DNA from 3 places in the Weizmannia sp. CD-2023 genome. Region 3 is predicted to be linked to each of the others. Evidence: riboswitches for the same ligand, from Rfam matches in the RefSeq annotation. Region 3 holds a riboswitch; each other region holds the start of a gene.
The links. A riboswitch is a leader RNA that binds a small molecule or an ion and turns the genes downstream of it on or off. The one in region 3 is predicted to bind S-adenosylmethionine.
Positions count from the first base shown of each region.

Region 1: it holds a riboswitch for S-adenosylmethionine, as region 3 does, so the genes downstream of both, P9687_RS02195 (sulfite exporter TauE/SafE family protein) here and P9687_RS07445 (bifunctional homocysteine S-methyltransferase/methylenetetrahydrofolate reductase) in region 3, are expected to answer to the same signal.
Region 2: it holds a riboswitch for S-adenosylmethionine, as region 3 does, so the genes downstream of both, metK (methionine adenosyltransferase) here and P9687_RS07445 (bifunctional homocysteine S-methyltransferase/methylenetetrahydrofolate reductase) in region 3, are expected to answer to the same signal.

Region 1 covers NZ_JARTJQ010000018.1:36,698-47,617, reverse strand. The annotation lists gene P9687_RS02215 (FAD-dependent oxidoreductase) at 1-24, shown strand, start outside; gene P9687_RS02210 (type Z 30S ribosomal protein S14) at 848-1,033, shown strand; partial or broken gene P9687_RS02205 (ATP-dependent helicase) at 1,549-2,638, shown strand; gene P9687_RS02200 (purine/pyrimidine permease) at 3,064-4,359, opposite strand; gene P9687_RS02195 (sulfite exporter TauE/SafE family protein) at 5,592-6,506, opposite strand; SAM riboswitch class I at 6,637-6,744, opposite strand; gene P9687_RS02190 (amino acid permease) at 7,155-8,489, opposite strand; gene nfsA (oxygen-insensitive NADPH nitroreductase) at 8,814-9,557, opposite strand; gene P9687_RS02180 (PTS transporter subunit IIC) at 9,963-10,920, opposite strand, start outside.
Region 2 covers NZ_JARTJQ010000002.1:12,151-23,070, forward strand. The annotation lists gene P9687_RS00215 (tetraprenyl-beta-curcumene synthase family protein) at 294-1,388, opposite strand; gene P9687_RS00220 (alpha/beta hydrolase) at 1,399-2,205, opposite strand; gene P9687_RS00225 (gamma carbonic anhydrase) at 2,364-2,879, shown strand; gene asnB (asparagine synthase (glutamine-hydrolyzing)) at 3,250-5,148, opposite strand; gene metK (methionine adenosyltransferase) at 5,379-6,590, opposite strand; SAM riboswitch class I at 6,736-6,884, opposite strand; gene pckA (phosphoenolpyruvate carboxykinase (ATP)) at 7,055-8,644, shown strand; gene P9687_RS00245 (DNA mismatch repair protein MutT) at 8,795-9,184, opposite strand; gene P9687_RS00250 (DUF2584 family protein) at 9,668-10,711, opposite strand; gene P9687_RS00255 (flavodoxin family protein) at 10,727-10,920, opposite strand, start outside.
Region 3 covers NZ_JARTJQ010000052.1:17,048-27,967, forward strand. The annotation lists gene metH (methionine synthase) at 1-3,418, opposite strand, end outside; gene P9687_RS07445 (bifunctional homocysteine S-methyltransferase/methylenetetrahydrofolate reductase) at 3,678-5,513, opposite strand; SAM riboswitch class I at 5,581-5,682, opposite strand; gene P9687_RS07450 (hypothetical protein) at 5,795-6,454, opposite strand; gene P9687_RS07455 (LCP family protein) at 6,624-7,583, opposite strand; gene P9687_RS07460 (DedA family protein) at 8,426-9,025, opposite strand; gene P9687_RS07465 (VTT domain-containing protein) at 9,057-10,331, opposite strand.

The sequences.
Region 1 (10,920 bases), on a different contig from region 3:
GACCACGATGTTTTAGGAAAATAAGCCGTTGTAAACGAACCGGGCAAAATTCCGCCCGGTTTTCGTTTGCTTTTTTTCAATGTGGGCTGGAACTGAAAAGAATTCGTCGCAGATCAAGCATTCTGACATGCTTATTGTTTTTCCAAAATCAAACCACCCCCTGCAAAGCCGGGCACTGGGGATGCAGCCGGTACACGCGGGATTCAGGCAATCATCAAACCTTTTTTGCGTAAAGCCGTCTTTCCTATTCCATGGGAGGATTGTTAAAAATGGAATTTATGATTACAATAGATAAAAATATCCAAAAAAATAAACCGAATTTTTAAAAAACGGGGAGTTGAGGTTCATGTATCGAATTTTTCAATATGGATTTGTGATGGCGTTTACAGGACTATGTATGATGTTTTTGGTTCATCTTGTTGATGGTTATTCAACTGTAGAGCTCGGAAACTCGCTGATTAGTCAAATATTATTGATTCCAAGATTTTTTTTGATTTTTGGTATATTATTATTGATTCTCTCTTTCATTATTTGGTTTAGAAATTGGGCGAAATCTAAGGCAAAAAAAATTTCATGAGTTTTAAAGTAGAGTAGGCTTAGTTGGGCCTGCTTTTTTTGCGGCGAGCATCTGTATTCTGAATAAGTGAGGATGTTATTGCGATAAACACGGCTCCCGAAACCAGGAAAACAATCGGGTCAAATTATAATTCCAAAAAACGGTATTAGCCAACAATAGGTATGTTATTTGTAAAATGATTTAGAAAGAATCTGCCAAAATGTACCACTATCTTTTCTGTTGAACTTATAGTAAAATAAACTGTTAGCACATAGAAAGGAGGCAAACGTCATGGCAAAGAAATCGATGATTGTCAAACAAAAACGTGAGCCGAAATTTAAAGTTCAGGCTTACACACGCTGCGAGCGGTGCGGGCGTCCTCATTCGGTATACCGCAAATTCAAACTTTGCCGCATCTGTTTCCGGGAACTTGCGTATAAAGGCGAGATTCCGGGCGTAAAGAAATCCAGCTGGTAAGCCTTCCCCGCTCCCCTTTTTCGGGGCACGGGATACATATCCCCGTTCTTTCCGCATCTTTGTAAATTCTTTAATCCCTCTTCATCATAATTTAACAAATCGGTGGTACTCTAAAATCAGCGGGGATGGCAAGCGTGGCCATCATCGGTACACCGCGTAGGCGGAGCGGGTACCTTGATTTCCAGTACAGCCGGCATGTTTACTTGGAAATCCAAAAGCTTTCCCTTCTAATTTTTTTAAAAGGAATTTCGGCATGCGTGCAGAAATTTTTCTTTTATAGAAAATGAAAAAAGGGGGAGGACATATGAAAATGTCGTCATAGGCAAAACCTTTTATGACGAGGTATGTGTCAAGTTTTTCTCGATTGTGAGATGTTGAAGGCAGCCTTCCAATGCGATTGAGAAAATTTTTATACATATGAGACAGTTGTCAAAACTGAATGGTTAGATTTTATGCCAACGCTCCATTCCAATATGCTACTATTAAACCAAAGCATTTGGAACGGAGCAATGGCAATGGACACGAAACAAGACTTTTTCACCCGTAAAAAAGAGGAGTCCGGAATTGTGCTGAATGCAGTGCAGCAAGAGGCCGTAAAGCAAACGGAAGGTCCGCTTTTGCTTTTGGCTTCCCCCGGCTCCGGAAAAACGACGACAATCATCATGCGGATCGGCTATTTAATTGAAGAAAAAGGGGTGGCGCCTGCACGGATTAAAGCCATTACGTTCAGCCGGGCCGCTGCCGCTGACATGAAAGACCGGTTCCAAAAGCTTTTTCCGAATCTTCCGCCCGTTGATTTTTCAACGATCCACAGCCTTGCTTTTGAACTCGTCCGCGTATTTTTCAGACGGACCAATGTCCCTTTCTTGCTGATTGAAGGCGAGGCGGGACCGTACCAGAAGAAAAAAATTTTGCGGAATGTGTACAAGGCCATTCATGGAGAGAAGATCACGGAAGACCAGCTGGAGGAACTGCAGACGTATATCAGCTACATCAAAAACAAGATGATCCCGCCTAAAAAATGGGGGAAGGTTGCGACGAGTGTGCCGGAAGCTGCCCGGATTTTAAAGGAGTATGAGACGTTTAAAAAGCAGGGCACCGGACAGCTGCTTCTTGATTTTGATGATATGCTGATATATGCGAATGAAATATTAAGGCGTGATCCGGATCTTCTCCGTATGTATCAGGGGCGTTATGACTATGTGCTGACGGATGAGAGCCAGGATACGTCCATGGTACAGCATGCCATTGTTGAAAAGCTTGTGCGGCGGCATCGCAATTTGTGCGTTGTCGCCGATGATGACCAGTCGATATACAGCTGGCGGGGTGCGGAGCCGTCCTACTTGCTGAATTTTAAAAAAGTGTATCCGGATGCGAAAATTTTATTTATGGAACAAAATTACCGGTCATCTCAAGAGGTTGTTACGGCTGCCAACCAGTTTATCAAGCGCAACAAGCACCGCTATGACAAAAACATGTTCACGGAAAACCCGCCTGCCGGGCCGATCCGGTTTGTGCGTCTCCCGGATTATAAATACCAGGCAAAATATTTGGCCCAGAACATTGTCGTTTCCGAAAATTTTTCAGAAATTGCCGTGCCGCAGAACCCGAATGCCATTAAGGACGCATCCGCTTTTGTGGCCGGTAAAAAAATCCAGCACCGTGTGTTTGGTCATGGTGAAATTGTTGATATTGATGGTGACACCCTTGCCATCCGGTTTGAAAAACGGACGATAAAACTGTCTGCCCTCACCTGCATCGAAAAAGGGCTGCTCGAGGAAGCCGATCTGTAATCGTGTGTGGAAAAACGGAAGCGGATATAAAAAATGCCGGGAATTTCCCGGCATTTTTTATATCCCTGACCGCCGCAACAGAGGCAAGAGATAATTCAGCGATCACGTCCTGTGCCTCTTTTCACTGAATTGGAACGCCCCAGGCCATTTGGATGACTGCAACAAAGGTGCCAACCGGCGGGATCCCGTGCAAATCGGAGCAGGAAATTCTTTGCTGTTTGGCAGCATTCCCAATTTTTACTGCTCGCGGATGCTGTTTTCTTGCAGTTTTCTTTTTTTCCTCCAAATCAGCAGCTGTTCTGTCAAAATGCCGACCACAGATCCAAGGATTAAGCCGTTGTTTAAAAAAGTAGCGATCATCATTGGCAAATGTTCGGTCGCATGAGCCGGCAAAAACATCGCCCCGATTCCGACCAGGAAGGAGATGCCTGCTGTTGTGTGGGCAATCTCTTTGTCCGGGCTTTTTTCAAGATCATTTAAGGCAAGGCCAACCAATTGTGTGAAGACCACAAAGGTAACGGCATAACCAACCGGCGCGGGAATCGCAGACATGATATGCACGAGCGGTGGCAGCAGAGCAATGATGGAAACGAAACAAGCACCATACAAAAATGGTTTCAGCACTTTTATACCGGTTTGTGCAACATAGCCTGCCGCTGCTGCAATCGGAACCGCACCGACAGCGGAAAAGATGCCGGCAAGCAGCTGGTTGATGCCGGATATGAACAGACTGCTCCGCACCCGCTCTTGGCGGACTCCCGTCACATTTCCCATGACGCGCACAGACGTAATCATATTCGCAGTTAACAAAAGCCCGATGAATACACCGGTTGTGACGGCACCGGAATCAAAACGCGGTTTTCCAAAATCAAACACAGCGGGAAGAGAGAACCAGCTTTCCCCAAATGTAATAGCCGGTGCTTCACCGAAAAGCACGAACAAAATCCAGCCGCAAATCAAGCCGAGCATGATCGAATATTGCTTGACCCACGGTTTCTTTACATGGCCAAAATAGAATGTAAGCAATACGGTGACAAGGCTCAAAACAGCAACAAGCGGCCGGACTTCCTGATGGGCACCCGTAATGCCGAGCATCCCTTTCATAAAAGAGCCGCTCAACTGCAGCACCAACAACAGCAAATAAATAAATGTCACTACCGGCGTAAACAGTTTATTTAATTGGTCCACAAGTCCGGTAAAAGCGAGCAGGAAGAAAAAGATGCCGGTTACAATCAGTGCGCCTGCCAAATATTGCAGAGATTCAGTGCTTGAACTATACAAGCTGCCGACAAGCCCTGCATAAATGGCAAACACGCTCCACCACAACCCGGCCGGCCCTTCATTGATGGGCATTCTGTGGCCGAAAATTCCTTGCAAAAGGCCGCCGATCCCGAGTACAAAAAGCGTCCGCTGCACAAACAGGGCAGTCTCACCTGCACTGAAATGGAAAGCATCCGCAATGGCAATCGGGGCCGCGATCGACCCGGCGATCATAAATGCCATCCATTGCAGCGACGAAATCAATGTTTTCATAGACACACCGTTCTTTCCGTTCAAAAAATGGAAAATACCAGTAAATATAATTATAGCAAAACAGGTTTTACATTTTAAACATAATACACTTTGCGGACGAGGGAGGGATAGCGGGCATGGCGGATAGCGGCATAAACAGGGGTTGCAAACCGGACGGGGCGCGGGTTAAGCCATGTTTTTTGCCTCTATTTAAATGATATATATGTGGCAGGGGCTAAGCTATGTTTGGATCCGCAAAAAATTTCTGGGCGATCTTCATGCAGAACGCTTTTTGTTTGTCACTAAAAGAGTTGCGGCTGCCTTTACTTAGGCATGCTATCTCGAAAAAAATTATGATGGATAATTTTTGCTGGTGCTACGTGGTAGCGGCATGGCCGGTTATGTTGAGGAAGCGAGGTCAAAAGGTGTTGTTTCTTAACATAGAGCGCGTCTACGTTAAGAAAGCGAGCGAAAATAGCTTTGTTTCTTAACATAGAGGTCGGCTACGTTAAGGAAGCGAGCGAAAATTGCGTTGTTCCTTAACATAGAGTACGTCTACGTGAAGAAAGCGAGAAAAAAAGGTGTTGTTTCTTAACATAGAGGCTGTCTACGTAAAGGAAGCGAGGTAAAAAGACATTGTTCCTTAACATAGTGCACGTCTACATTAAGGAAGCGAGCAAAAAAAGTGTTGTTTCTTAACATAGAGCCCGTCTACGTTAAGAAAGCGAGCAAAAAAGACGTTGTTCCTTAACATAGAGTCCGTCTACGTTAAGGAAGCGAGGTCAAAAGGCGTTGTTCCTTAACATAGAGCCCGTCTACGTAAAGGAAGCGAGCGAAAAAGGTGCTGTTTCTTAACATAGAGCCCGTCTACGTTAAGGAAGCAAGCAAAAAAGACGTTGTTTCTTAACATAGAGTGCGTCTACATTAAGGAAGCGAGGTAAAAAGACATTGTTCCTTAACATAGAGCATGTCTACATTAAGGAAGCGAGAAAAAATTATATTGTTCCTTAACATAGAGGCCGTCTACGTTAAGAAAGTTCGGTAAAAAGATGTTGTTTCTTAACATAGAGGTCGTCTACGTAAAGGAAGCGCGGTAAAAAGACGTTGTTTCTTAACATAGAGCGCCTCTACATTAAGGAAGCGAGCAAAAAAGGCACTGTTCCTTCAAATAGAAGCGTCTATGTTCATTCTTTGCCAAAATTTGTTTGGGTAAAAACAATCCGGGCAATGGATCCCTTGCCCGAAAACATTCCTTATTCTGTGACGCTTACGCTGGCGCTGGCAACTGCCCGTTTGTGTCTTCTGATTGTATAGAAAATGAGGATGGCCCATATTGCCGCAATGGCTGTATAGGTAACGCCGTACCAGCCGCTACCGGCGCCCGCCATTTTTAATAAAGTTTGCACGTTGCTGAACACAATCATGCCGCTGACAATGACAGCCAGCAAATGAGCCGGTAAAATTTTAACCAGATAGGCTGCAATCGGCGCGGCGATCAGGCCGCCAAGCATGAGGGCGATCGTCCAAATCCAGTTAATTTGCATAGCGCCGAGGGATAAGAGGAAACCGATGCTTGATGCCAAGGATACAGCAAATTCACTAGTATCCACCGAGCCGATCACTTTCCGCGGTTCGATGTCATTTCTGGACAGCAAAGCCGGTGTGGCGATAGGGCCCCAGCCGCCGCCCCCCGTTGCATCAAAAAATCCTGCGACAAAGCCAAGTGGGATAAAAAATATGTTTGACCTGGTTTGCTTTTTGACTTTCGACGCCCCGCGCGTATTGAACAGAAACCGGGTAAGAATATAGAGGCCAAGGGCGATCAGAAAAATAGAAATGTACGGTTTTAATGTGCTTGCAGGAAGATGGCTAAGCACGGTTGCCCCGAGAAAGGCGCCGACAGCTCCAGGTACAACCAGTTTCCAAATGATCCCTTTATCGACATTCCCAAATTTCATATGTGAAACTCCGGAAGCCGCCGTTGTAAAAACTTCCGCCAAATGCACAGAAGCTGACGCGACAGCCGGCGCAATCCCGAAAGCTAGCAAAAGTGAGGTTGAAGTCACCCCGTAACCCATTCCAAGAGATCCATCCACCAATTGCGCGGCAAGGCCGACAAGTGCTAAGACAATTAATTTTTGCATGTTCAAGTTCCTCGCTTTCTTCATTCATAAATTTAATTCATCCTGATGTAGAGGAATTATACGCATCAGGGCCTATCCTGGTTCAAACGGCCGGCCTTGCAGAAATAAAAAACTTTCCGCCATTTTTACGGAAAGACAGCGAGTAAAGGATAAGCGCTTATCTTTCAAAATGGTACCCATTTTGCTGGAATTGGCACCTTGCTGCTCGCTGCAGGTTGCCGGACTTCATCGGGCCAGATCCCTCCGTCGCTCTTGATAAGTTATTTGTTGTTTAAAATTTTATCAGAAAATAAATGGAAGTCAATATAATTATTGCAAGTTTTTTTATCGGATTTATCCGAATGGAGGGATAAAGAAAAAAACTCCCTATCAGATCACGCTCTGTCGGGAGTTTTTTTTCTTTACGCTGATTGGTTTTTTTAAAGCAGGTTCAGAACCAGGCGGGGCATCATGGCCGCTTTCATTTGCTTCACAAAACGAAAAAGAGTCCAAACGGGTTGGCGTGCCGCCCATTCTGGCAGTTTGACACGCCGTGCACACCGTGTCTGTCCTCTCACCGCCAAGGGAACCGGTTTTATCAACACCGCTTGTTTGTGCTCGCTTATCGCGCAGTTGTATTTCTGTCCTCTCCCTGCCCAAAAGACCGGTTTTATCAACACAGCCGGCTGGAGCCTATTCCTTTCCTTTGATTCTCAGTGACAGGACGACGAGCACGATTAAAATAGCAAGGCAGACGCTTATTCCAATCGGGTTTCCGCCGCCCAGCAAAAAGGACAGGAAAATGCCTGCCAGTGCAAGCAGCGCAATCCAGACCATGAAAGGATACCCTTTTACACGGAAGGAAGGCAATTTTGCATACGACTTCCGGAGCCGCAGTTCGGCTGCGCAGATGGCGATCCAAACAAGGACGACGGTAAATCCCGGGATGGTCATCAAATAGCTGATGACCTCATTCGGCGTAAGATAGGCCAGAATCACGCCGGCTAAAATAAACAGTGAGGTCAGCAAAATACTAATGAGCGGGACGCCTTTCCGGGAAATTTTTAAAAAGGCGTGCGGCGCTTCTCCGGACTGTGCCATGTTAAACAGTGTGCGTGAAGTGGCATAAATGCCGGAATTGGCGGCAGAAAGAACGGCCGTCAAGAGCACAAAATTCATCACATGGGCGGCAGCGGGGATCCCTGTGCGGCTGAATACCTGTACAAACGGGCTTTCCACGGAAGAAACCTGATTCCACGGGACAATGCCACAAATGACCAGGATTGGCAAAATATAAAAAAGCATGACACGAATAACGGTCTGTTTAATCACACGCGGCAACACTTTCTCGCTGTCTTTTGTTTCCGAAACGGTAACGCCGATCAGTTCCGCCCCGCCGTATGAAAACATAACGATCAGAAAAGCATTGAACGTACCGTGAAGCCCGTTCGGAAAAAAGCCGCCGTGCGCGGTATAGTTGGACAGCGTGGAAGATGTCCCGGGGAATAAACCGAATAAAATCAGCGCACCAAGCAGGATAAAAACGATCAACGTGATAATTTTAATGCCGGCAATCCAAAATTCAAATTCGCCGTAGTACTTCACTTCAATTAAATTGATGCCGACCATGAAAGCAGCACAGAGCAAACTGAGCAGCCACAATGGCGCGTGGGGAATCCAGAATTGCAGGAAGCTCCCGGCTGCAAGCAGTTCCACAACTGTCACAATGACCCAGTTGATCCAGTACAGCCAGCCAATAATGAAAGAAACCCGGCTGCCGAACGCTTTGTGGATCAGATTTTGGACGTTGAGGCCGGGGTGGACGAGCGCCATTTCCCCAAGCGCTGACATGACAATGAATAAAAGTACGCCGCCGATCAGGTAAGAAACGGCAACACTTGGGCCGGCAAGGCTGACGGTATCGGAGCTGCCTTTAAAAATGCCGGTTCCGATCATCCCGGCCAATGCGATGAACTGGACATGCCTTGGTGATAAGCCTTTTTGCAAATGATGTTGGTTTTTTTCCATTTCTATCAATCTCACTTTTCTGTTTTAGATAAACGCTTTTCAGTGCTAAAGCATTTATTCTATTTTAGCAGAAAAAAAGGAATATTGATATACAAAAAAATGGAATCGCCGGATGACAGATCCACCCTCATTTCACACCAAAGCAAAATGCAAAAAACGGCGGGACACCACTCATCGTAGTATCTCGCCGTTCTGTTTAATATGTGTCCCGGGATGGTTGCCGAAGCGCTGAATATCCATATTTGAACATGTCGTTCTATTTAACTTGTGCTCCGCGATGGGCCGAAAGAAGAGGAAAATGCGCGGACGGATCCCCTATTCAGCTTACTTTTTATCAAACCCTTGTCGTTCTACAAATTCCTTCATAAAAACGCGCGACGGTTCTTTAAAAAATTGTGCCATTTGGCCTGTCCAGGTATCGTTCCTTTTTCCGTTTGTGCGTTTTGTATAATATTGCGAAACCGTTTCATTGTATTCCTTCAGATCGCGCAAAAGACGTTCATCATCCGGATATTCATCTTCAAAATAAACATGCTCAGCCGCCATGCGTGGTTTTTTCGCAGACGGATCGGCCGGATAGCCGATTGTCATTGCAAATAGCGGAAGGACATATTGCGGGATTTTCAAAAGTTCGGCCACTTCTGGCAGCCTGTTGCGCAAGCCTCCGACATAACAAATGCCAAGCCCCATCGATTCCGCAGCGAGCGCGGCATTTTGCGCAGCCAGTGCAGTGTCGATGAGCGCGACCATAAATTTTTCCGTTGTCTCAAGTGTATCTTGCGCCTCTACGCCTTCCATTTGTGCCGCAAGTTCATGTTTATGGAGATCGGCACAGAAAATGAGCAGATGGCCGCATGTTCCGACATGTCGGTTCCCGGTCAGTTCTGCTAGCTTTTGCTTCCGCCCGGGATCCTGAATGCCGAGAATCGTATAGGCCTGGACAAAATGAGAAGTGGCGGCTGCCTGCGCGGATTCCACAATCAGGCGGATTTGTTCATCAGATAGCGGCCGGTCTTCATAATGGCGGATCGACCGGTGATTGAGAATCGTTTCAATGATGGTATTCATTCCTTTACACTCCTGTCTTTGGTGAGTCCACTGTATGTTCAAATATAGCACAGAAAAAAACGGCCGGCATGAAAGGTGCTTGTTGTCCAGCATGGCCACAATGATCTGCCAAAAAATATTTTGATTAAGGCTAAATTAACCTATTTTCGCTTTGGTATACCCAAATTGAACTTCGAGTATGTTCATGCGGAGGGCGGAAGAACATTTTACCCTTCTCCATTATTTATATATCCGCCTTTATGATGCCAGGGGGGGCGAAGTCAGTGAAGGCGTTCGATTTCATTTTGCACAAACGTAATTGTCGCATGCTGCTATATCGCGCCGGCCGAACCTCTGAAGTCCCGGAATTTCCGTCCGATGAAAAAAACACTGCAACCCTGATCCGGAGGGCTGCAGTGTTTTTTGCTATTCGAAATTAAGCTGATAGTCTTCCGATTTGATCATCTTTAATTTTTTTGAAAAAACATAAATGAATCCGACATTTAAGATAAACGGCAGCACAAAGAAAGTGCTCAGCATAATGGCAATATTTTTCGCAGTCCAGCCGCCTTCAGCAAGATGCATGAAATTGAGCGGGCCGACTAAGCCCGACAACCCGAATCCTGCACTGTAAGGCGTGCCCTGAATATGAAAGACGCCGGCGAGCGCACCGAGAACGGCAGCAGTGATGAGCATCGGGAAAGCAATTTTCGGTTTCATAAAGAAGTTTCGCATCTGAATTTTCGGCGAGCCAAGTACATGGGCAAGGGCGGTACCGAGCGAGTTGGCTTTATAGCTGGCGATGGCAAGCCCGACCCCGGCGGCACAAATGCCAAGATTTGCCGCCCCTGAACTGACACCTGAAAGCATAATAACGGTTGCTACGCCGACTGTTGAAATCGGCGATAAAATAATCAGGCAAAAAATGACGGCAATAATGGCGCCCATTACGACAGGCTGCATGCTTGTCACATGTGCCACCCCGACGCCGACCAGCCCGGTAGCCGCTTTAATAAATGGCAAAATTGTAAGTCCGATCATGCCCGGTATTAAAATACTCAATGTCGGGACCAGGAGGATGGAATAAGCCTTTAACCTTGTTCCGACCCACTTGACGAATAAAACCGCCAATGCCGCTGTAATCCCTGTATTGATGACAATCCCGATCCCGTTTAAAGCAAATGCACCGGCAGCCGTTTTCTGGATCGCGCCGCTCCCAACCATTGCGGCAATGCCGACACTTGCAATTTGGATCGGTGTCAATTGAAAGGTAATGCCGACCATAACGCCAATCAATACAGGCAGCATGCTCATGATGATAACGGTTGCATCAACAACATGCTGCAAATAAGGCGCATGCGGGATAATCAGTTTCAATATCTCC
Region 2 (10,920 bases), on a different contig from region 3:
TTATGCAAAGCCCGCCTTTTTTCATGCCATTCAAAAAGCGATAACAAAAGGGCCGGGTACGAAAAGCACGCCTTTTCTCATTGCCTTTGAAAAACGGTAACAACGGGGCCGGGTACGAAAGCCCGCCTTTTTTAATCGTATATGAACACGGCCGGCTCTTGAATGATGCAAAAAGTCCGGCCGGAAAAAGCCACATTGCTCCGGTTTCCTCAACCAGACAACCATCCGCCTTTTCTAAAAACGGCAACAAAGGGGCCGATAAAATCTGCCCTTTCCCGTTGCCACCAGCCGGCTCATTTTACTATTGTTTTTGCCAGGCTGGCCGGGATCATGTTTTTGATGGCGCGGTACATTTTTCCGTTAAAATAAAAGAATAAACTGATCGAGCCGGCAAATTTGATCATTTTCCGCGACAATTTCTGAACGCTCCGCTGCTTCTTCACCTTTTCATCTGACAAATAAACAGCCAAAAGCCCCCGGTTAATCAGTTTATGAAATTTTTCATTTGGGAGTCGGGCCGTATGTTTATCCGCCTCCTGCAAAAAATGCTTCAGCCGTTTAAACAGCTCTTCTTCGCTCGGGTAATAAAAACAAAAATTCAAGTCTCCGCCTTTTTTGTCTTCGTCCTGGTCGATAAAATAATCCAGCAGAATATGCAACCCCTGAATATAAGGAAAATACCCGTCACGGATGATTGTCGCATATTCAGGGCGGAAATCGTCCCGGAGCGCGTAGGAAACAAGGCAGAAAATCCCGAGGGTCGAGCCGGAACAGGCGGAAAACTCATACCATTCCATATCTGGAAAATCCGGCTTGTAGCGCAAAAACCATTCCTTTAGCCGCGGCACCCGTTCCTCTACGCGCACATGTTTATGTACTTGCAGATCCGAATAATAACGGCAAAGTTCCAGCAAATAAGGTTGAATGGCTTTATATTGAGGGATGCGGCTCAACACAACCTGGCATGTCCGCACGAGTTCATGCAAATAACCACCGTCATCCTGGTCCAGTCGGTAACGGTAATAATTTTTCAACGGTGCGCCGACTGTAAGCGCATCGGACATGGACTCGTGCAGTGCTCGGAAATCAACCGGGTCAAGCGATGTGCTGCGGTCGCATAGATTATCAAGATAGTCGCTGATCGTCTGGTAAGCGACAATAAACCGAAAAGCCGCTGTCCGCTCTTCCATTGCCAAAAGGCCGAGGATCGATCCGCCTTCACAGTGAAACGTTTTATGTTGAATGCTGGCGAGCGCCTGTGTCTTTAATTCATCATTGGGAATCTGGCGTGCCTTTTCCCGCCAGTAATGGAGTTCACGGTGGACAGCCGGCATCACCCGGCGGTAAACTTGCGCCATTAATGAGATCGGATAGGATGGAATTGTCACAAGCGTCACCTCATTCTAATATATAGCCTAACGTGCGGAGCCGGTTTTCCACAAAATTTTTCGCATAAAGGAAAACATCTTCCCTTTCCGGTTCATTGAAAATTTCATGGTAGCATTTCGGCCATTCTTTGTATAATTTTTCGGACACGGAAGTTTGGTTAAACCAATTTACGACAGCCCCCTTGTCCACAATTTTGTCATTCCCGGCCTGCATGACAAGAAACGGGACGTCCGGCAGCCGTACGGTATCCATCTGTGCCTGCCGCATCGCTGCGAGCAGCTCACGGTACCAGCGGACAGATACTTTTGTCAGCATCAATGAATCGTTGACCGCCTGCATTTGAATATCCTTATTCCGCGTTGCCATTTGCACGGTCAGCGGGCTGTTAAAGCGGAGGCCCGGGGCAATCCGGTTTAACCCGATCGAAAGCAGGCCGAGCAGCTTTGAAGGATACTGGACAAGCCCAAGGCACGGCGAGGAAAGAATAACCCCCGCGATTTTCAGATGTTCCTGCTCAAGCAGCCGGATGACCGCCAGCCCGCCCATGCTGTGACCGAGGAGAAAAATCGGGAGGTCGAACTGATAGGCTGCCGTCACCCACTCTTTTATCTCTGTTGTATATTCATCAAAGGAATCAATATGCCCCCTTTTTGCTCTTGATGTCATCCCATGACCGGGAAGATCGCCCATCACGACATGATAGCCGCTTGATCTCCACATCTCAATTAGCCAGCTGTAGCGGCGGTGATGTTCCATCGCGCCATGAACTATGACGATGACTGCTTTTGGGTTTTCATCTGCTTCCCATTTCCACATGTTCCTGCCTCCTTCAAAACCTGCGAAACCATCCTGCTTTTATTTTACCCATAATCCTTCTGTTCTGAAAAACATATGCCATTTTTAACCCGATTTATTCACAATTTATTCCCAATTCTTTAAGATAAAAGAAAAGATCAAAACAGGAGGGTATGAATATGATTTATGCTTACAATGGAAAAACCCCTTTGATTGCGCCAACTGCTTATATTGCTGACAATGTGACCGTTACGGGGGACGTTGAAATCGGCGATGAATCCGGCATCTGGTTTGGAACCGTTATCCGCGGCGATGTCGCACCGGTAAAAATCGGACAAAAGGTAAATGTCCAGGATAACTGCGTCCTGCACGAAAGCCCGCAAACACCGCTCATACTGGAAGATGAAGTGACGGTCGGCCACCAGGTAATTTTACATAGCTGCCATGTTCGGACAAAAGCTTTGATCGGCATGGGTTCAATTATTCTTGACGGCGCCGAAATCGGGGAAGGCGCTTTTATTGGCGCCGGCAGCCTTGTAACGCCCGGGAAAAAGATTCCTCCGCATACGCTTGCGTTCGGCCGCCCGGCAAAAGTGATCCGTGAACTTACCGAAAAAGATATCCAGGACATGCGCCGCATCGTCCGCGAATATGCCGAAAAAGCACAGTACTATAAAAATTCCGTCGGGCGCTGACAAAGGTTACCGGCGGGGACAAAAATAACGCCTTCTTTAAAAGCATCGGCAGCCGCACTGTTTTAAGCCGCAAACAAGCGAAAAAATGAACAAAAAAAGCCATGCTGCGAACCGGGATAAATGCAAAGCTTACCAGGCATATACGAAAAAAGCGTTATACGATAAAGGGGCCTGCCCCCGTTTCCGATTACACGGAAGCGGGGCCAGACCCCCCTTTTTTGTCCCAGCTTTCTTACTGTGAAACGCTGAACGAACACCGGACCATTTCACAATTCCATCCCCTTTTGAAGACGGAAAAACCTCCTGTCCGCTCATTTTGCGGACAACTTTACCCGGTTATTTTCCCGATTGTGAATCGATTTTTTGGAGATTACAGCGAAGCGCCGGCAAGCCGCCCTTGTGCGCCTTTTTGGAAATCGTACTTGTCTTCCATATACACGGCATGCCAGAGCATGAAAATGAGCACGGTCCAGATTTTCCGGCTGTAATCGAGCTTGCCTGCACAATGGTCTTCCAAGAGCTTCAGTACATATTGTTTGTTGATGATGTCATCGGTCGGGCTCGTTTTGATGATCTCTGCCGCCCAATCATGCATTTCATCTTTCAGCCAGTGGCGGATCGGGACCGGGAACCCGAGTTTTTTCCGATTCAGCACATGTTCCGGCACAATGCCTTCTGCCGCTTTACGCAAAACATACTTCGTTGTGTTATGAGACGTTTTTAAGCTCGCCGGAATTTGCGAAGCGACCCGGAACACTTCTTTATCCAAAAACGGCACACGCAGTTCAAGTGAATGGGCCATCGTCATCCGGTCCGCCTTCAGCAAAATATCGCCGCGCATCCACGTATGGATATCGATATATTGCATCCGGTTAACCGGATCATAGCCTTTTGTTTCATTGTACAGCGGCTTTGTGATGTCACGGTAGTCAAGGCTGTTGTTATAAGTCAACAGCAAGTCGCGTTTTTCTTCTTCGGTGTACATTTTCGCATTGCCAATATAACGGTCTTCCATTGGCGTGACGCCGCGTTCGATAAAGCTTTTTCCTTTTACCCCTTCCGGCAACACTTTCGCCAAAGCTTTCAAAATAGATTTTCCGGCAGCCGGAATTTTATCAAAAACTTCAAGCGACTGCGGTTCACGGTAAATATTATAGCCGCCGAACAATTCATCCGCGCCTTCGCCAGACAGAACAACGGTCACGTACTTTCTTGCTTCACGCGCCACAAAATAAAGGGGCACACAGGCAGGATCTGCGAGTGGATCGTCCATATGCCAAATGATTTTTGGCAGTTCTTTCATGTATTCTTCCGGCGTGATCACATAGCTGATATTTTCAACCCCGAGTTTTTCCGCCGTTTCTTTGGCCACATCAATTTCGCTGTAGCCGTCGCGTTCGAAGCCGACGGAGAATGTTTTAATGCCCGGATGGAACTGTTTTGCAATCGATGCCGTAATCGAGGAATCGATCCCACCCGACAGGAATGCGCCAACCGGTACATCGCTGCGCATATGGACTTTCACCGAATCAATCATTACGTCACGCACTTCTTGAATAAATTCGTCCTCGCTTTTATGAACCGGGTGGAAGGATGCTTTCCAATATCGTTTGATTTCCATCGGTTTGCCAATTTTTTTCACAAAATAATGGCCCGGTTCAAGTTTCCGGATGCCTTTTGTCATGGTGAAAGGTTCGGGCACAAATTGGTAGGTTAAATAATATTGGACAGCATCATAATTCAGTTCTGGTTTTTCCATGGCAAGCAAAATGCTTTTCTTTTCAGAACCGAAATACATTTTATCGCCGTCTTCATAATAGAAGAACGGTTTAATGCCGAACGGGTCACGCGCGCCGCACAGCGTTTGTTCCTGCTTATCCCAGATCGCAAACCCGAACATCCCGCGCAGGCGTCCGATTGCTTTTTCGCCGTAACGGCTGTACATGGCAAGAATGACTTCCGTATCCGAATTCGTTTCGAATGTCATCCCTTCTTTAATCAATTCTTCACGTAATTCAACATAGTTATAAATTTCGCCATTAAAAATAATCCAGTACCGTTCGTTTTCGTATGTTAAAGGCTGGTGCCCCGCCTCGATATCGATAATGCTCAGGCGCCTGAAACCGAACTGGATATGCTCGTCTTCATAAAAGCCTTCATCATCCGGGCCGCGGTGCTCAATCATATGATTCATCTGTTTAAACTGTTGCCTGTCTTCGTCTGATAATGTAACGGGATGGTCATGGACGCAGCCAATAAATCCGCACATGTAAAAAGTCACCTACTTCATTTCGATATACTCTATTGTAAATTTATTTCTTTAAAAAACAAATGCATTTCCGCCAAAATTTGACGGCCAAATTCTGCACATGTAATATAGTTTAGCATGTTTTCCGCCAGTTTGCAGGGTTTTTGTTAAAAATGAGGCAAACAGGATTCCTTATTCCCGCCGTTTTATGAAAAAGAGCGGCCTGTATACCAGGCGCGCTCTTTTTCCTATTATTTTCCGATATGATTGCGGGCGAATTCGTTCAACGCCCCGGCTTTGTCCGTTTTTTCCCAAGGCACATCCAAATCATCGCGGCCGAAATGCCCGTACGCAGCGATCTGCCTGTAAATCGGACGGCGCAAGTCGAGCATTTTGATAATGCCGGCCGGGCGCAGGTCAAAATGAGCTTCGACCGCCTCGATCAGCACTTTTTCCGGCACTTTTCCGGTCCCAAACGTATCGATGGAAATAGAAACGGGCTTCGCCACCCCGATCGCATACGCAAGCTGTACCTCGCATTTTTCCGCAAGGCCTGCCGCAACAATATTTTTCGCAACATAGCGGGCGGCATAAGCAGCGGAACGGTCCACTTTCGTCGGGTCTTTCCCGGAAAATGCGCCGCCGCCGTGCCGGGCATAGCCGCCGTACGTGTCGACAATGATTTTGCGGCCGGTCAGCCCCGCATCCCCTTGAGGGCCGCCGATGACAAAGCGGCCGGTCGGATTAATCAAATACTTTGTATCCGCATCGAGCAAGTGTGCCGGCACAACCGGTTCAATGACGTATTTTTTCATATCTTCCTGGATTTGTCCGGCGCTTGTGTCAGGATCATGCTGCGTTGAAATGACAATCGTATCAATCCGGGCAGGCTGGTTGTTCTCGTCATATTCAACTGTCACCTGTGTCTTTGCATCCGGGCGCAAATACGGGATCACTTCTTGTTTGCGGAGTTCAGCAAGACGGCGGGCAAGCTTGTGGGCAAGCGAAATGGGAAGCGGCATCAGCTCTTCTGTCTCATTGCAGGCAAACCCGAACATCAGGCCCTGGTCGCCGGCTCCGATTGCCTCAATCTCTTCGTCGCTCATCCCGCCTTCGCGGGCTTCCAAAGCCTGGTTAACGCCGCGCGCAATATCTTCGGACTGTTCGTCAATCGATGTCAGCACCGCGCAGGTTTCCGCATCAAACCCGTATTTCGCGCGCGTATAGCCGATCTCTTTAATGGTCTTGCGCACCACTTTCGGAATATCCACATATGTATTGGTGGAAATTTCCCCCGTGACAAGCACGAGCCCTGTTGTGACGGAAGTTTCACAGGCAACGCGGGCATTCGGGTCTTTTTCTAAAATGGCATCCAAAATGGCATCGGAAATCTGGTCGCAAATTTTGTCCGGATGGCCTTCCGTCACCGATTCCGATGTGAACAAATGCCGTCCTTTTAACATCCGCTTTTCCTCCTTATATGGTTACATATTGGAAACGGTACTCATACCCTAAACTCGATTCATTTCATGTACAAAGCCAAAAATAAAAACCTTCCCCATTCATCATGAGTGGAAAGGTTTTGACTTCAATCAATCGCGCCTTTCACTCTTATCGTTCAAGGAAACAATCCTTGCTGCAGGTTAGCACCTTTGCCTGGAAGTCAAGCGGCAGCTGCGTTGCGAGCGCATTGCCTGTTCCAGAGGCGGGTTGCTGGGTTTCATCGGGCCCGTCCCTCCACCAGCTCGGGATAAGAGTATCCGTTCAAAGTAAAATCATACGCAATTTAGCAGGCGCTGTCAATGATTTTTTCGCCCTTCTCCCCTTTGTCCTCTGCATTTTTCCCGGAAAAAAGTATGTAATAAACGGATGAATATGTTATACTGATATCGTTTAAAGTGAAATAAGTTATTCAAAGGGGCGGTTTATGAAAATGGATCTGATTGGCGCTTCTGACGATTTAAAGTTTTTGTTGTCGGGGGAAAACGTACGCATGCAGCTTTCCGTGCCACAATTAATGGAAAAAATTATCGAACGGAAAGAAGCTGTACTGACAACGGAAGGGGCCATTTCTGCTGCAACAGGAAAATATACAGGAAGGTCACCGAAAGATAAATTTATTGTCGTCGACTCCGAATCAAAAGACCGTGTCGACTGGGGCAAAATCAACCAGCCGGTTTCTCCCGGCGTGTTCAACAGGCTTTATGAAAAAATGGTCCGGCATTTAAAAGGGAAAGACGAAATTTTTGTGTTTAAAGGTTTTGCGGGTGCCGATCCAAAAAGCCGCCTTCCGATCCAGACCGTGAATGAGTTCGCCTGGCATAATTTATTCGCGCATCAATTGTTTATCCGGCCGGATGCGGAGGAGCTCTATCAACACGATGCGCAATTTACGATTCTTTCCGCGCCGCTGTTTAAGGCAGACCCGGCGCTTGACGGCACGCATTCCGAAGCGTTCATCATGATTTCACTTGAACGCCGGATAATTTTGATCGGCGGGACGGAATATGCAGGCGAAATGAAAAAAAGCATTTTTTCCATCATGAATTACTTGCTGCCGCAAAAAGGCATCCTTCCCATGCACTGCTCCGCCAATACTGGGAAAAACGGCGATACGGCCCTGTTTTTCGGCTTGTCCGGGACCGGGAAAACGACGCTTTCCGCCGATCCGGAGCGCGCACTTATAGGGGACGATGAGCACGGCTGGTCCGACAGCGGTGTCTTCAATATTGAAGGCGGATGCTATGCAAAGTGCATCGGGCTTACGGAAGAAAAAGAACCACAAATTTACCAGGCGATCCGTTTTGGGACCGTACTTGAAAATGTGGTCGTAGATCCGGTGTCCCGCAAACCGCAATATGACAACAATGCACTGACGGAAAATACAAGGGCTGCTTACCCGATTGAAAACATCGGCAATATTGCCCGCTCCGGCATGGCCGGCCATCCGTCAACCATTATATTCCTGACGGCCGATGCATCCGGTGTCCTGCCGCCGATCAGCAGGCTGACAAAAGAGCAGGCCATGTACCATTTCTTAAGCGGTTACACTTCTAAACTGGCCGGTACCGAACGCGGCGTCACGCGCCCGGAAGCCGTGTTCTCCACTTGCTTCGGCGCGCCGTTCTTGCCGCTTGAGCCCGCCGTTTATGCGGAAATGCTCGGCGAGAAAGTTGACAGGCACAACGTCCAGGTATTTCTTGTCAATACCGGCTGGACAGGCGGCCCGTACGGAACCGGTTCCCGCATGAAATTAAGCGATACGCGGGCCATGGTCCGGGCTGCGATAAACGGCAAACTGAAAGATACCGAAACACGGCAGGATGATATTTTCGGGCTACACATCCCGGTTCATATTGAAGGGGTGTCAGATGACGTCCTTTATCCGGCAGATACATGGACGGACAAGCAGGCTTACCGTGAAAAAGCGTTCGAACTTGCAGCCCGGTTCAAAGAAAATTTCCGGCAATTTTCGGTGCCGGATGACATTGAAAAACTCGGCGGCCCGCTTATATAAGCATAAACGGGAGCCCGCATTTTAAATTAAAATGAGACTCCAATTAAATTGTGGTATGCTCATTTCTGTAAAAGCGGAAACGCTGCAGCAACCCAAAAGGTTACGGCGAGTACCAAGGGTCTGCTCATTTAAGCAAAAGCGGAAACCCAGTTAAAACCAGGTGCTTGTCTGGACGGCGCTGATTCCTTCCTGCACTGCCCATTGATGGTGGGCACCGGCCATTTTTTCCACAGCCTCGTGAAGGTTGAGCCATTCCAAGTTATGGCTTCCTTTGCGGGGCTGTTCCCATTTTCCTAAATAAAACAGGCCTTCATCCATGGACCGCGCGCCCGTTTCCTGTGCCGCTTTGCCTAAAAAGCCCGCGATTTCAAGTTCCGCGCCGACTGTCCGCATCAGGCAGGCAAGTTCAGACTCCCCGCGGCTGATTTCCCCACCCGGCAGCCTGTAGCCGCTGCCCGATGGCACCACCCCGACTTTTTCTTTTTTCGCATCAAAAATGACGGCATATGCGCCGCAAGCTTTTTTGTAGTCCGTTTCCATCTTTGGACTTCTCCTCCTTTTTCAAGCAAATGCGGAAGGCCGGCCCTTTACCTCAAGTATTCGATTCTGGCGGGAGTAGCTGCCAGCCTTTTTAAATCGCTGCGACCAGTTCTCTTTTCCAGTTTTAGAAGCCGGCCTCTCTTCCGATTAGTATTTTCAATCCTGCCCATTTCATCCCGAAGAACCAGGCTGGCGGCACACTTGCAAGACGTGTTGCGTTCGCCAATATTCCTGTCCACACCGGTCTAGGCCCAGTTGAAAAATTTTAGCAGTTCCATTCACCAATACTCCGGCACCACTCCCGCCGGATCCGTTCTTTCTCCGCGCTACCCGCAAGCTGGTTCAGTTCCGTTCACAAGGCATTGCCCTTTGGCCGAATTCCGGCGTTCTCCGCAAGACCAGCCAGGCATTACACTTGTAAAATTCCCTTCCGCCCGTCCTGATAAACTAAACAGGCGCCGCGGACCATGGTGCGGCGCCTGTTTAATTCGGCGTGTTCAAAGAAACCAATTCATAGTGAACGATCGTTGTATTGTTTTCCCATTCCAGTTTGCGGATGACAGCGCTTCCGCTCGGCCCGTGTTCCTTCTTTTTCCGGATTTCAACCGGCGTATCAAGCGGATACACGCAGTATCCCGGTTGTTTTAGCAAAAAGAGGTTTTGCTCAATACGCTCTTCTTTTCCGTTCGTCACGAGCATCGTATCGAGTTCCATCGGCATTCCCATTCGGCTCACCTCCGTCGTTGCTTCTATTGTATCATGTGCGGAATGCCTTTTCATCCAAACGCTGGCAGCATGGACAACCCGCCGGTTTACAGGCGGCGGGAAATGGTGGCCAAGTTCCGGGAAATACCATGTTTCAACCGATTTTCCAAGCTGTTTGAGACCGTGTTCGAGACGAATGGCGTGTTCCACGGACACATTTTGATCCTTCTCCCCGTGGATAACGAGAACGGGGCAACCAATTTGCCCGAGCTTATACAGTGGCGTCCGCACCCGGTACCGTTCCGGATATTTTTCCGGCGTGCCCCCGATCACGCGCTTCATCATTTTTCTTAAATCGACCCGTTCCGCATAACAGAGCGCAACATCCGAAACGCCGCCCCATGTGACAATAGACGCGGCCGGCCGTGCTTCCGCGGTGCCGAATGCCATGATGCCGCCGCGGGAAAATCCGAAAACGTGGACACGCCCGCTCACCCGCTCATTCTCCATCAATACGTCAAAACCAAAATACGCATCATGCATATCGTCTCCGCCAAAGTCTTCATCGCCTTCCCCGCCCCAGTTGCCGCGGTAAAAAGGCGCGAAAACGATAAACCCTTCCGACGAAAACTCGCCGATCCGCGCCGGCCGCACCATCCCGACGCTTTTGATGCCGCCGCGTAAATATAAAAACCCGTCATAAACGCGCCCGTCATCCGGCTCTGCCAGCAACCCTTTCACTTTCAAGCCGTCCGACCAGTATGTCACAAGATACATGCGCACACGCGGATTTGGGGACGGAAAAAGCTGCTTTTCGATCACGGTCTTCAAATTGCATCACCTTTTCAGTGTTTCGTTTAATTGATCCGCTGCAAAGATTGCCTCTTTATCTTGTACAATATCGCCGGGTTTATTGCCCTCTCCAAGAATGTAACCGTCAAAACGCATGCCTAAAAAGTCAAAAATATACGCAAACTGCTGGATCAGCGGCAGCCCTTTGACACGTGGCATATCCCCGCCGACTGCAATCA
Region 3 (10,920 bases):
TGACGGCGGCTTCGGGTTCCATCATGTAGCCTTCGGTCAAGTGGAGGCCGATTTTTTGCGGTTGCAACAATTTAAACAGTTTGGCCTGATCTTCGAGGTTCGGGCAGGCCGGGTAGCCAAAAGAGTAGCGCTGGCCCTGGTATTTGGCGGCAAAGCGCTGCTGCATTGTGAAATCAGCCGTGTCCGGGAAGCCCCATTGGCTGCGTATCAGTTCATGCAGTCGCTCGGCGAAGCCTTCTGCCGTTTCGAGGGCAAGCGCCTGGAGGGCATGGCTTTTGAAGTATTCGCCCGCCTCTTTCAAATAGCGTGCATGATGGCGGATGTTTTTGCCGGCAACGACCGCGAACATGCAGACGTAATCTACGACCCCACTGTCCACGCTCCGGACATAATCGGCAAGGCACAAATACGGCGGCTTTGCCTGGCGCGGGAACGTAAATCGCTCTAGGACGGATAAAGATTTCGGATCTAATGTACCAGGCTCTCCAGCCGGTTCGTAAAGAATCAAATCATTACCATCCGATTGGGCAGGGAAAAATTGGTATACAGCGGATGGCTGAAGCAATTTTTCTTTCATCACCCATTCGCGCAGTTCATCCACCTGCTGTTTCAACTTGAGGGCGCGTTCGTCTCCCTCCGCAAGCAGCTTTTCGACGCGGCCTTTCAATCCTAAATGGTGGCCGAGGAGCATTTGCATGTTCACGTAGGGCTCGATATGGGCAAGCGGATAATTGCGCAGCACATGCCGCTTCAAATCCGCCGGCTGGTATACCGGCGCATCCGGGGATACCGAAGAACGGCGCGGTAAAGTCGCAACCGGTGCTCCGCCGGCATTCACGGCCGCCACCCTTGTCCCGCCGCTGCGCTGGTTGGCAAGTTCCGTTTCGAGCGAGCTTCGTTCCGATTCATCCTGCAATTTGTTCGCAAGCGTGAGGCCCTCCATTGCGTCTTTTGCATACAGCACAAGCCCTTCATATTGCGGAGCGATTTTATTTACCGTGAATTTCCGCGACAGGGCTGCACCGCCGACCAGTATCGGCTGACGGATGCCCGCTTCCCGCAAATCCTGGGCAGTGACGACCATTTGCTGGGCGGATTTGACAAGGAGGCCGGATAGCCCGATTACATCCGGTTTCTCTTTACGGACGGCGTGGATAAGATCAGCCGGCGCCACTTTGATGCCAAGGTCGACCACTTTATAGCCATTATTTGACAAAATGATGTCGACCAGATTTTTGCCGATATCATGGACGTCGCCTTTCACGGTTGCGAGCAGCACTTTCCCTTTTGTGCTTGTTTCATTTTTTTCCATAAAAGGCTCAAGGAATGCGACGGATGCTTTCATCACTTCCGCACTCTGCAAGACTTCTGCGACGATGAGCTGGTTGTCGTTAAACAGGCGGCCGACTTCCGCCATCCCGTCCATAAGCGGGCCGTTGATAATGGCGAGCGGATCCGGGTATTCCTTCAAAGCCTGTTCAAGATCCGGGATGAGGCCTTCTTTCGTCCCTTCGACAACGTAATTCGCAAGCCGTTCGGCAAGCGTCATCGTGCTCTTTGGCGCTTTTTTCTCCTGCACCTTGCCGCGGTAATATTCGGTGAACGCGGCAAGGGCTTCGTCACTCGTTTCAAACAACAGTTTTTCGGCCATTTTCACGTTCTCTTCCGGGATGGACGCAAAGCGTTCGAGTTTTTCTGTGTTCACGATGGCGTAATCCAGCCCGGCTTTCGTACAGTGGTAGAGAAACACTGAGTTTAGCACTTCACGCCCGGCAGGTGGCAGCCCGAATGAAACATTGCTGACGCCGAGGATCGTCTGGCATTCCGGCATCGCTTCTTTGATGAGGCGGATGCCTTCGACTGTTTCTTTTGCTGCGCCAAAATACTGCTTGTCGCCAGTGCCAGCCGGGAACACGAGCGGGTCAAAAATGAGATCACGCGGGTTGAGCCCGTACGTATCGACGAGCAGGTCATAAGAGCGGCGCGCTATCTCAAGTTTCCGTTCGGCAGTGACAGCCATCCCCTCTTCATCGATCGTGCCGACGACAACGGCACCCCCGTATTTTTTGAGGAGCGGCACGACTTTTTCAAACCGTTCCGTCCCGTTTTCAAGGTTAATGGAATTGACAATGCTTTTTCCTTGGCAGTATGTAAAAGCTTTTTCGATTACGTTTTCGTCCGTGGAATCGATCATAAACGGCACTTTCACTTTTTTCACGGCGATCGAAATAAAATTTTCCATGTCACTGATTTCATCGCGATCCGGGTCGGCGAGGCAGATGTCGATGATCTGTGCGCCGTTTTTGACCTGGGTACGGGCAATTTCGCTCGCTTCTTCCCATTTGCCTTCCGCGATCAGGCGCCGGAACTTGCGCGAACCGATGACGTTTGTGCGTTCGCCGACAAAAATCGGGCGGGTGGACGGGTCATCGTAAATAAAGGGTTCGATGCCGGAGACGACGTGGTGCTCTTGTTTTGCAGGCTGGCGCGGCGGGAGCCCGGCAAGTGCTTCATTCAGTGCTTTGATATGGGCAGGTGTTGTGCCGCAGCAGCCGCCTGCGATGTTGAGCCAGCCTTTTTCGGCGAAGCCTTTCATTTTGACAGCGAGCGATTCCGGTGTTTCGTGGTAATGCCCTTCTTCGTCGGGAAGCCCGGCGTTCGGGTAACAGCTCACTGCCGTTTTGGCGAGCCCCGCGAGTGTGCGGATCGAGTCGGCCATGAACTCCGGGCCGGTCGCGCAGTTAAGCCCGACTGCGGCCGGCTGCATATGCTCGACGGAAATGTAAAATGCTTCGATGTTCTGGCCGGCAAGCGTTGTGCCCATCGGTTCAATGGTGCCGGAGATGAGAAGCGGCAGTTTTTTTCCGGTTTCGTTAAATGCGTCCGTAATGCCAAGAAAAGCGGCTTTGACGTTCAGCAAGTCCTGCGATGTTTCGAGAAGGAGCACGTCGACGCCGCCTTTTATGAGCCCGCAAGCCTGTTCCTGGTAAGCGGTTTTGAGCGCGTCAAAAGTGGTGCCGCCCGTGACGGAGAGCGTCTTTGTTGTCGGGCCCATCGAACCGGCGACAAACCGCGGCCGCTCGGGTGTGGAAAATTTTTTGGCAGCCTGCTTGGCGATGCGCGCGGCTTCGATGTTGATTTTTTCAGCGAGATGCCCGAGGCCGTACTCGTTAAGGACAATAGACGTTGCGCCAAATGTGTTCGTTTCGATGATGTCGGCCCCCGCTTCGAGATATGCTTCATGGATCGAGCGGATGATATCGGGCGCTGTGAGATTCAAGTGTTCATTGCAGCCTTCGTATGCTTCGCCGCCAAAATCTGCCGCGGTAAGGTGTTGCTGCTGGATCATCGTCCCCATCGCCCCGTCAAGGATGAGAATGCGGTTTGCAAGCTGCTGTTCAAATAACGTTTGCCCCATGAAAAATTCCCCCTTTGGTTGTACGTTTGATATTGAGATTGCGACGTACGGTAACATTTGGTACCTGGCTGGGCCGCGTTCCGATGCTGGCGGCGCCGGTGCCACTTTTGATTGAGTTTAAAGTGCATGCATCTCGCCGGGGCTGAAGCCGGCCAAGGTTTCGTTTTGCCTTCTTGAGCTCTTTTCTTAATCTTGCAATTGGACAGTGCTATCAAAGTTTCACTTTAATGAATCCGCCTGTACTCTTTTCGTTGCAGTCTCAGACAATGCCTGCGCCTTGCACTGCTGTTTTTTCGTGGATATAGCGCGTGCATTCCACCGTCAGTTCGTAGCGTTCGAGCGGCGTAATTAAGTAAATGCCGTTGAAATAGCCGAGGGCCGCGTCGATCAGGGTACGGCTGATCGCAAGGCTTTCTTCACGCGCTTTCGCAGGGTCGCCATTTGTTTTTTCCATCGCCGCCAAAATTTCATCCGTCAGTTTGATGCCCGGCACTTCATTGTGCAGAAAGACCGCGTTCCGGTAGCTGGTAAGCGGCATAATGCCAAGATAGATCGGTGCGTCCAAATGCTTCGTTGCTTCATGGATTTGCTCGATTTTTTCCGTGCTGAACACAGGCTGGGTGATAAAATAATCGGCACCGTGGCGGATTTTGCGCTCCAACCTCCCGACCGTTTTATCAAGATTGCGGACGTTCGGGTTAAATGCAGCCGCGACGGAAAAATTCGTTTTCCTGTGAAGCGATTTGCCGGAATGGGAGATGCCATCATTGAATTGCTTGATCATTGCGATCAGTTCCATGGATGACAAATCGTATACGCTCGTCGCTCCCGGGAAGTCGCCGATTTTTGTCGGATCCCCCGTGATGGCAAGCACCTGGTCAATCCCGAGCGCAGCAAGGCCCATTAAGTGCGACTGCAGCCCGATCAAATTACGATCACGGCATGTAATATGAACAAGCGGCCGGATGCCATGTTTCTCTTTTAAAATTGAAGCAATCGCTGTGTTGCTGATGCGCGGGCTTGCAAGCGAGTTGTCGGCCATTGTCAAGGCATCGATGCCGGCGTCGTGCAGCGCTTTTGCCCCTTCAAAAAAGCGAGTCGTGTTCAGAGTTTTCGGCGTATCCAATTCGACAATGACAGAGCGGCGCTTTTTTACGATTTCATGCAACGGTGGTTCGTGCTGCGCCGGGGCGGCTGCGATTTCAATTTTCGGCGGGCGGACCGTTTTTTCTGTGACAGGCAAAAGCCCCTGCACCCCTTCTGCGATTGCTTTGATGTGGGCCGGCGTTGTGCCGCAGCAGCCGCCGATCAGGCGCACACCCTGTTCGACAAGTTTTTCGGCACATGTTTTAAAATAATCGGCGTTATTTGTGAACGTGAACCGGCCTTCCTCGTAATCTAAAAGACTCGCATTCGGGTATGCGGACAAAAAGGCACGCTTCGGTATCGGGATTTCTTCGAACGCCTGGATCATGTGGTGCGGGCCGAGCCGGCAGTTCAGGCCGGTCACATCGGCGCCGCGGTTTTCAAGTTCCTTGAACGCGTCGCGGACCGGGGTTCCGTTTTGGAGCACGCCCGGTTCGATAAGCGAGAACTGGGCGATGACCGGGACATCCGCTTCTTTTTTCGCAATGTCAACGACCGTATACAGTTCTTCCGCGTCAAAATACGTTTCCAAAAGCAGGGCATCAACTCCTTCGTCCAGGAGGTGAAAAATCTGCTCGCGGAACGTACGCTTGATTTCGGCAAGTGTTGCTTCGGTTTTGCGCTGGCCGCGGATACCGCCGACTGTGCCGAGTATAAATGTGTCACGGTTTGCCGCTTCTTTTGCAATCCGGACGGCCGCTTTGTTGATGTCTTTTACTTTTTCTTCCAGGCCATACTGTGCCAGCTTGATATAGTTGGCGCTGTACGTGTTTGTCTGGATGACCGATGCGCCTGCTTCGATATAGGCGCGGTGGATCGCGTGGATGTCTTCCGGATGGGTCAGGTTGAATGACTCATAACATGTGTCGGCGCCGTATGCATATAGCAGTGTCCCCATTGCCCCGTCTGCAACAAGGATGCGGTTTTTTAACGTTTCGAGAAGGTTCAAATTTTTACACTCCCTTTGAATGATATGAAAAAAGCCTCCCAGAAAAGGAGGCAAGATGACAACATTCTCCTTATCTTTTCAGGTATACCTGTTGGATTTAGCACCGTGCCGTATGGGCTGGTTGCTGAGGTTTCATCGGGCCAAGTCCCTCCGCCTCTCTTGATAAGGCTATTCGATTGAACGTACTTAAAATTTTGACTTATTTATACTTTACACTTTGCCGGGTGACATGACAAGGGGGAAATTGAAATTCATATTGGATGCGGTTTCGTCCCTTTTGTCTAATTGGCTTTCTTTTGCCTTTTTGAGCCCTCCAAAAGGACAATTTGCTCCCGGTACGGCTTTCTTTTGTCTTTTTGAACCCTCCAAAAGGACAATTTGCTCTTGGTCCAGCTCTCTTTTGTCTTTTTGAACTCTCCAAAAAGACAATTTGCTCTTGGTCCGGCTTTCTTTTGTCTTTTTGGGCCCTTCAAAAAGACAATTTGCTCTTGGTCCGGCTCTCTTTTGTCTTTTTGAGCTCTCCAAAAGGACAATTCGCCCCTGATCCGACTCTCTTTTGTCTTTTTGAGCCCTCCAAAAGGACAATTCGCCCCTGATCCGACTCTCTTTTGTCTTTTTGAGCCCTCCAAAAGGACAATTTGCTCTTGGTCCGGCTTTCTTTTGTCTTTTTGAGCTCTCCAAAAAGACAATTTGCTCCCGGTACGGCTCTCTTTTTTCTTTTTGAACCCTTCAAAAAGACAATTTGCTCTTGGTCCGGCTTTCTTTTGTCTTTTTGAGCCCTCCAAAAGGACAATTCGCCCCTGATCCGACTCTCTTTTGTCTTTTTGAGCTCTCCAAAAGGACAATTTGCTCCTGGTCCAGCTCTCTTTTGTCTTTTTGAGCTCTCCAAAAGGACAATTTGCTCCTGGTCCGGCTTTCTTTTGTCTTTTAGAGCTCTCCAAAAGGACAATTTGCTCCCGGTACGGCTCTCTTTTGTCTTTTTGAACCCTTCAAAAAGACAATTTGCTCCTAGTCCGGCTTTCTTTTGTCTTTTTGAACCCTCCAAAAGGACAATTTGCTCCCGGTACGGCTTTCTGTCTGCAACAAAAAAAGAGCCGGAACCGGCCCCTGTTATTCATCCAAAAACTGTTTGATGGCTTCTATATTTTTTTCTTTGTCCACTTCGAGTGCGGCGCCGACGCCCGGATAGCTGACATTGGTATAGGTGCCGGCAACCGGTACGGTCATTGTTTTTACCTTGAGGTTGCCTCCGACGGCGTCTTTGGCGAGCGCAAGAATGTTCATTTTGCTCATATTGGTGGCAATATACGGCTGAATGGTTCCAAGCAGTTTCGGCGCTTTGGCGATACCATTCACGCTGAAAACTTCAGATTGGAGCGCTTTAAGCACTTTTTGCTGGCGGGCAACCCGGCCAAAGTCGCCTTGCGCGTCATGTCTGAATCGTGCGTAGGCGAGCAATTGTTTCCCATGCATCAGCTGTTTTCCAGGATAAAGCGTCAAGCCGATGTTTTCCGACATTTTATGTTCCACGTTCATTTCAATGCCTTGAGGCGCCAGGGTATCGACAATTTTAACAAAACCTTGGAAATCGACAAGTGCATAATATTGCACATCAATGTCAAAATTGGTTTTGAGTGTTTGACGCAGCAATTCAACACCCTTTTTTTGATTCTTCAGATTGCCAAGATAGTAGGCTGTGTTAATTTTATAGTTTCTATACCCCGGAATTTCGGCATAAATGTCACGCATAATCGAAATGAGCTTCACCTGGTTATTCTTCGGGTCATATTGGGCAATCATGATGGTATCGGTTCTTGAATCTTCTTGCCCGCGCCGATCAATTCCGAGAAGGAGAATATTGGTGCGGCCATTTGCATCCTTTTTACCGTTAAATTCCAGATTGTCCATATTTAAGACATCATTCGGGTCTGTCTGATGAACGCCAGCGTAGTATTGATAGGCTGTGTAACCCGCGCCGGCGACGATGAGCAGTAAAAAGAGCATAAGGAACACTCTGCGCCAGCGGACTCTTGACCGTTTTTTCTTTTTTTTCGCTACTCTTGACTCCATAGAATCCCTCGTTTTAGTAGTCTGTCTTCATTATTATTATCTAAAAGCGGCAATTTGTCACGAAAATTTTGATGAAATTTTGTTATTTTTGTCGAGATCATAATTTGTGGGGAATTTCACATAACTTTCATGCAAAGTTAAGGCGTTTTTTATTTTCCAGCGGTATATTGATGTTTGTCATCAGGTAAGAGCTTTTGTTGGTTCGTCTGCTTTGTGCAGGCGTTTTTTTATAGCCGGGAGATGTGGGGTTTTAAGCATTTTTTAAGTTTCGGCAGGTATGCTTTTCTTTGCAAGAGAGATTACAACCTACTTTTTCATATGTCCCCTTTTTCGGCCGCCGCCCTTGAGCAGGCGATTTTTTCTGGGGGTAGTGGGCAAGCCTGCCTCTTTTTCTGAATCTCGGCCTGTTAAGATTGTTTTAAGCTTTCGGCGTTATCCTTTTTCTTGTAATCAGGCAAGATGAAAATCCGGCTTGCTTTTTCATCCATGTTAACCCCCTTTTTTGGCCGTCTGCTTTGTGCAGGCGGTTTTTTTCGGCCATAGCAGATAAACATGCCTCTTTTTCAAAATTTCGGCCTGTTAAGATTGTTTTAAGCTTCCTGCGTTATCCTTTTTCTTGTAATCAGGCAAGATGCAAACTAGGCTTGCTTTTTCATCCATGTTAACCCCCTTTTTCGCCGTCTGCTTTGTGCAGGCGGTTTTTTTGGTTAAGGATTTTGAACAATTATAGCAGCTAACCTATATCTTTGATTTGGTGGGAGTTAGCCGTTCTTGGGATCCGAACCCCACCGTTTCCACTCTTCCCTCATCTATGGAAAAAGCCCGGCCCCCTAAATAGAGGGTCAGGCTCTTTTTTTCTTGCGGTACATGGAGTAAGCGATATAAAGCACAATGATGATGATCGCGATAATGGTAACCGGCTTGACATAAGGAGCCGCAACGTCATCAATTTGTGCCCAGTTTGATGCGAGACGTTCACCGAGAAAGATAAACAGCACTGCCCACGGAATGGTCGCAAGCAGCGTGAAAAAAATGAACTTGAAATACGACATTTTGGCAATGCCGGCCGGGATCGAAATGGCCTGGCGGATGACCGGGATGAATCGGCCCGTAAAAATAACACCGGCGCCGTACTTGTTGAACCATTCTTCCGCGACATCGAGATGCCTTTCGTGAATCAGCAAATATTTACCGTACTTTAGCAAGAACGGGCGCCCACCGTATGCACCGATCCAGTATAAAATCAGTTGGGCAATCAAAATGCCAAGTGTGCCCGCTGCAATGGCGCCGAAATAATTGATCTCTCCCCGGGAAATTAAATAGCCGGCATAGGCAAGGACAATCTCGCTCGGGATAATCTCAATCGCAAGCCCGATCGCAACACCGAAGTAACCCAGATCAGCGAGTGCTGTTAAAATTTGTGTGACAAAGTCTGAGAACATGTTTCCCCTCCAACATTTGCTTTCTTATCCATCATATCATACGGAAAATTTCCAGCAATAAAATATTTAAGCCAAGCCAGACGCCGCCGAATACATAACCGCCCGCAATGTTACTCGGGATTTCAAGGCCGAAATAAATATGGCTGACAGCTGCGAACAACAGAACAGCTAAAAGAAGTACATCCATAAACGTATGGACCCAAAACATCTCAGCGTGCCGGACAACGAGATATGTAAAATAGCCGTAAATGATCAGAATCATCATCGCCTGGTCGCTCGGAAATGAGAAGACAAAGTGGGAAAACGTCGGAATTTCCGTTTCCGACATCCGGTGGAACACTTCATGCAGCACATTTTGATACAGTTCCCCGCCGATTGTGACAAGCAGCATAATCAAAAATTCGTGCGTGCGATCTTTGCCTTTCCAAATGATCCAAAGAACCGTCAACACCATGACGAGAATGAGCGCCTGCCGCGAGCTGAGCGCCAGCATCCCTTTCATGACGCCTGCCCAATGGTGTTTGAACAAAAGCGATACGATTAAAGAGGTCACCTCGTTAAAGTCGCTGAAATCTTCGCTGAAAAGGTTTTGAATCATTGTGATCATTAACACAATCAAAAACAATGTCACCAGCGTGGTGCCGATGATCACAAACTCGGCGCGCACCCGGCTGCGGAAAATCATGAAAACGCGCCGGAGCACCGCCATCATCGCCCAGAAAATCTGCTTATGGAAATAGCGGAACACATAATACGCGATGATTAAGCCGGCGCTTACAATACCGCCTATGACGAGATATTTTTTTACCGCTTCGTGGAACTGCTCCCACTGCGAGCCAAGCAGCTTCCCGAGGGAAATAAACGTGCTTGTCCAAATCAAAGCGCCGGAATAGGCAAAAGTGGCAAATGACCGGAATGGCAGTTTCGTAATTCCGGAAAAATAGCCGGTGATGTGGCGGACACCTGGTATAAAATACGCGACGATAAGCAATTTATTCCCATATTTATTAAACCAGCGCGATGTTTTTTCAAGCTGGGACGGGCCGAGATGGATAAAATGGCCGTATTTATGTAAAAACGGGCCGCCGAGCCGCTGCCCGATAAAATAGGCCGTTGTCATGCCGACAGATGTACCGGTGGCGGCAATGAGAATGCTCAAGATCCAGTTGAGCTGCCCCTGGTGCACCATATAACCGGCATAGCTCATCAGCACTTCGCCTGGAAGCGGAACTGCAATCATTTCGAGCAAAAGTGCCAAAAGCAGCACAATATATCCATATTGATCGACGTATGATGTCACCGACATTTGTATCCCTCTCTTAAACGGCGTCAATAAAAACGACCGCTTTTGTTTGCATAAAGTTCACTCTTCTTACAGCCATTTTCGGGCATGAGGGTGGGTTTGTCAAAAAGGTTAAGACTTGATAGTTGTCAATTTTATGATAGGCACTTTGCAGGGAACCATCCAGATTTAAAACCAGCTTCTTTCCCGGACCCAGCGTGTTCCCGCACCCGTTTTGCATTAAGTTAAGAAACGTGTTTTCTGCTTTCGGCTGCTGCATAAGTTGAACTAAACATTCCTACTTCTGTATGTGTAGCCATCGTAATTGATTTTAACGCGAAAAATTTAGGTTCATTTTATATATTCACCAGGCTTTGGGGAGTTTTTTACATGAGGCTTATTGTTTCGGTTGCCGTATTTTGCCAGGGAACATTCAAGATTCAGTATTTATTTTATCCGCTTTCGGCCATGATACTTCACCCGTCTCCGTATGGTTTTTACACCTGTAAATTTTATTTGAGATTTGGAAGGTTCACGACTTCCCTGTTGTGATGGCCCAGGGAAAATTTTACAGTTGTGGGTGAACGGGGATTAGAAGAGGGCGTGAATGATC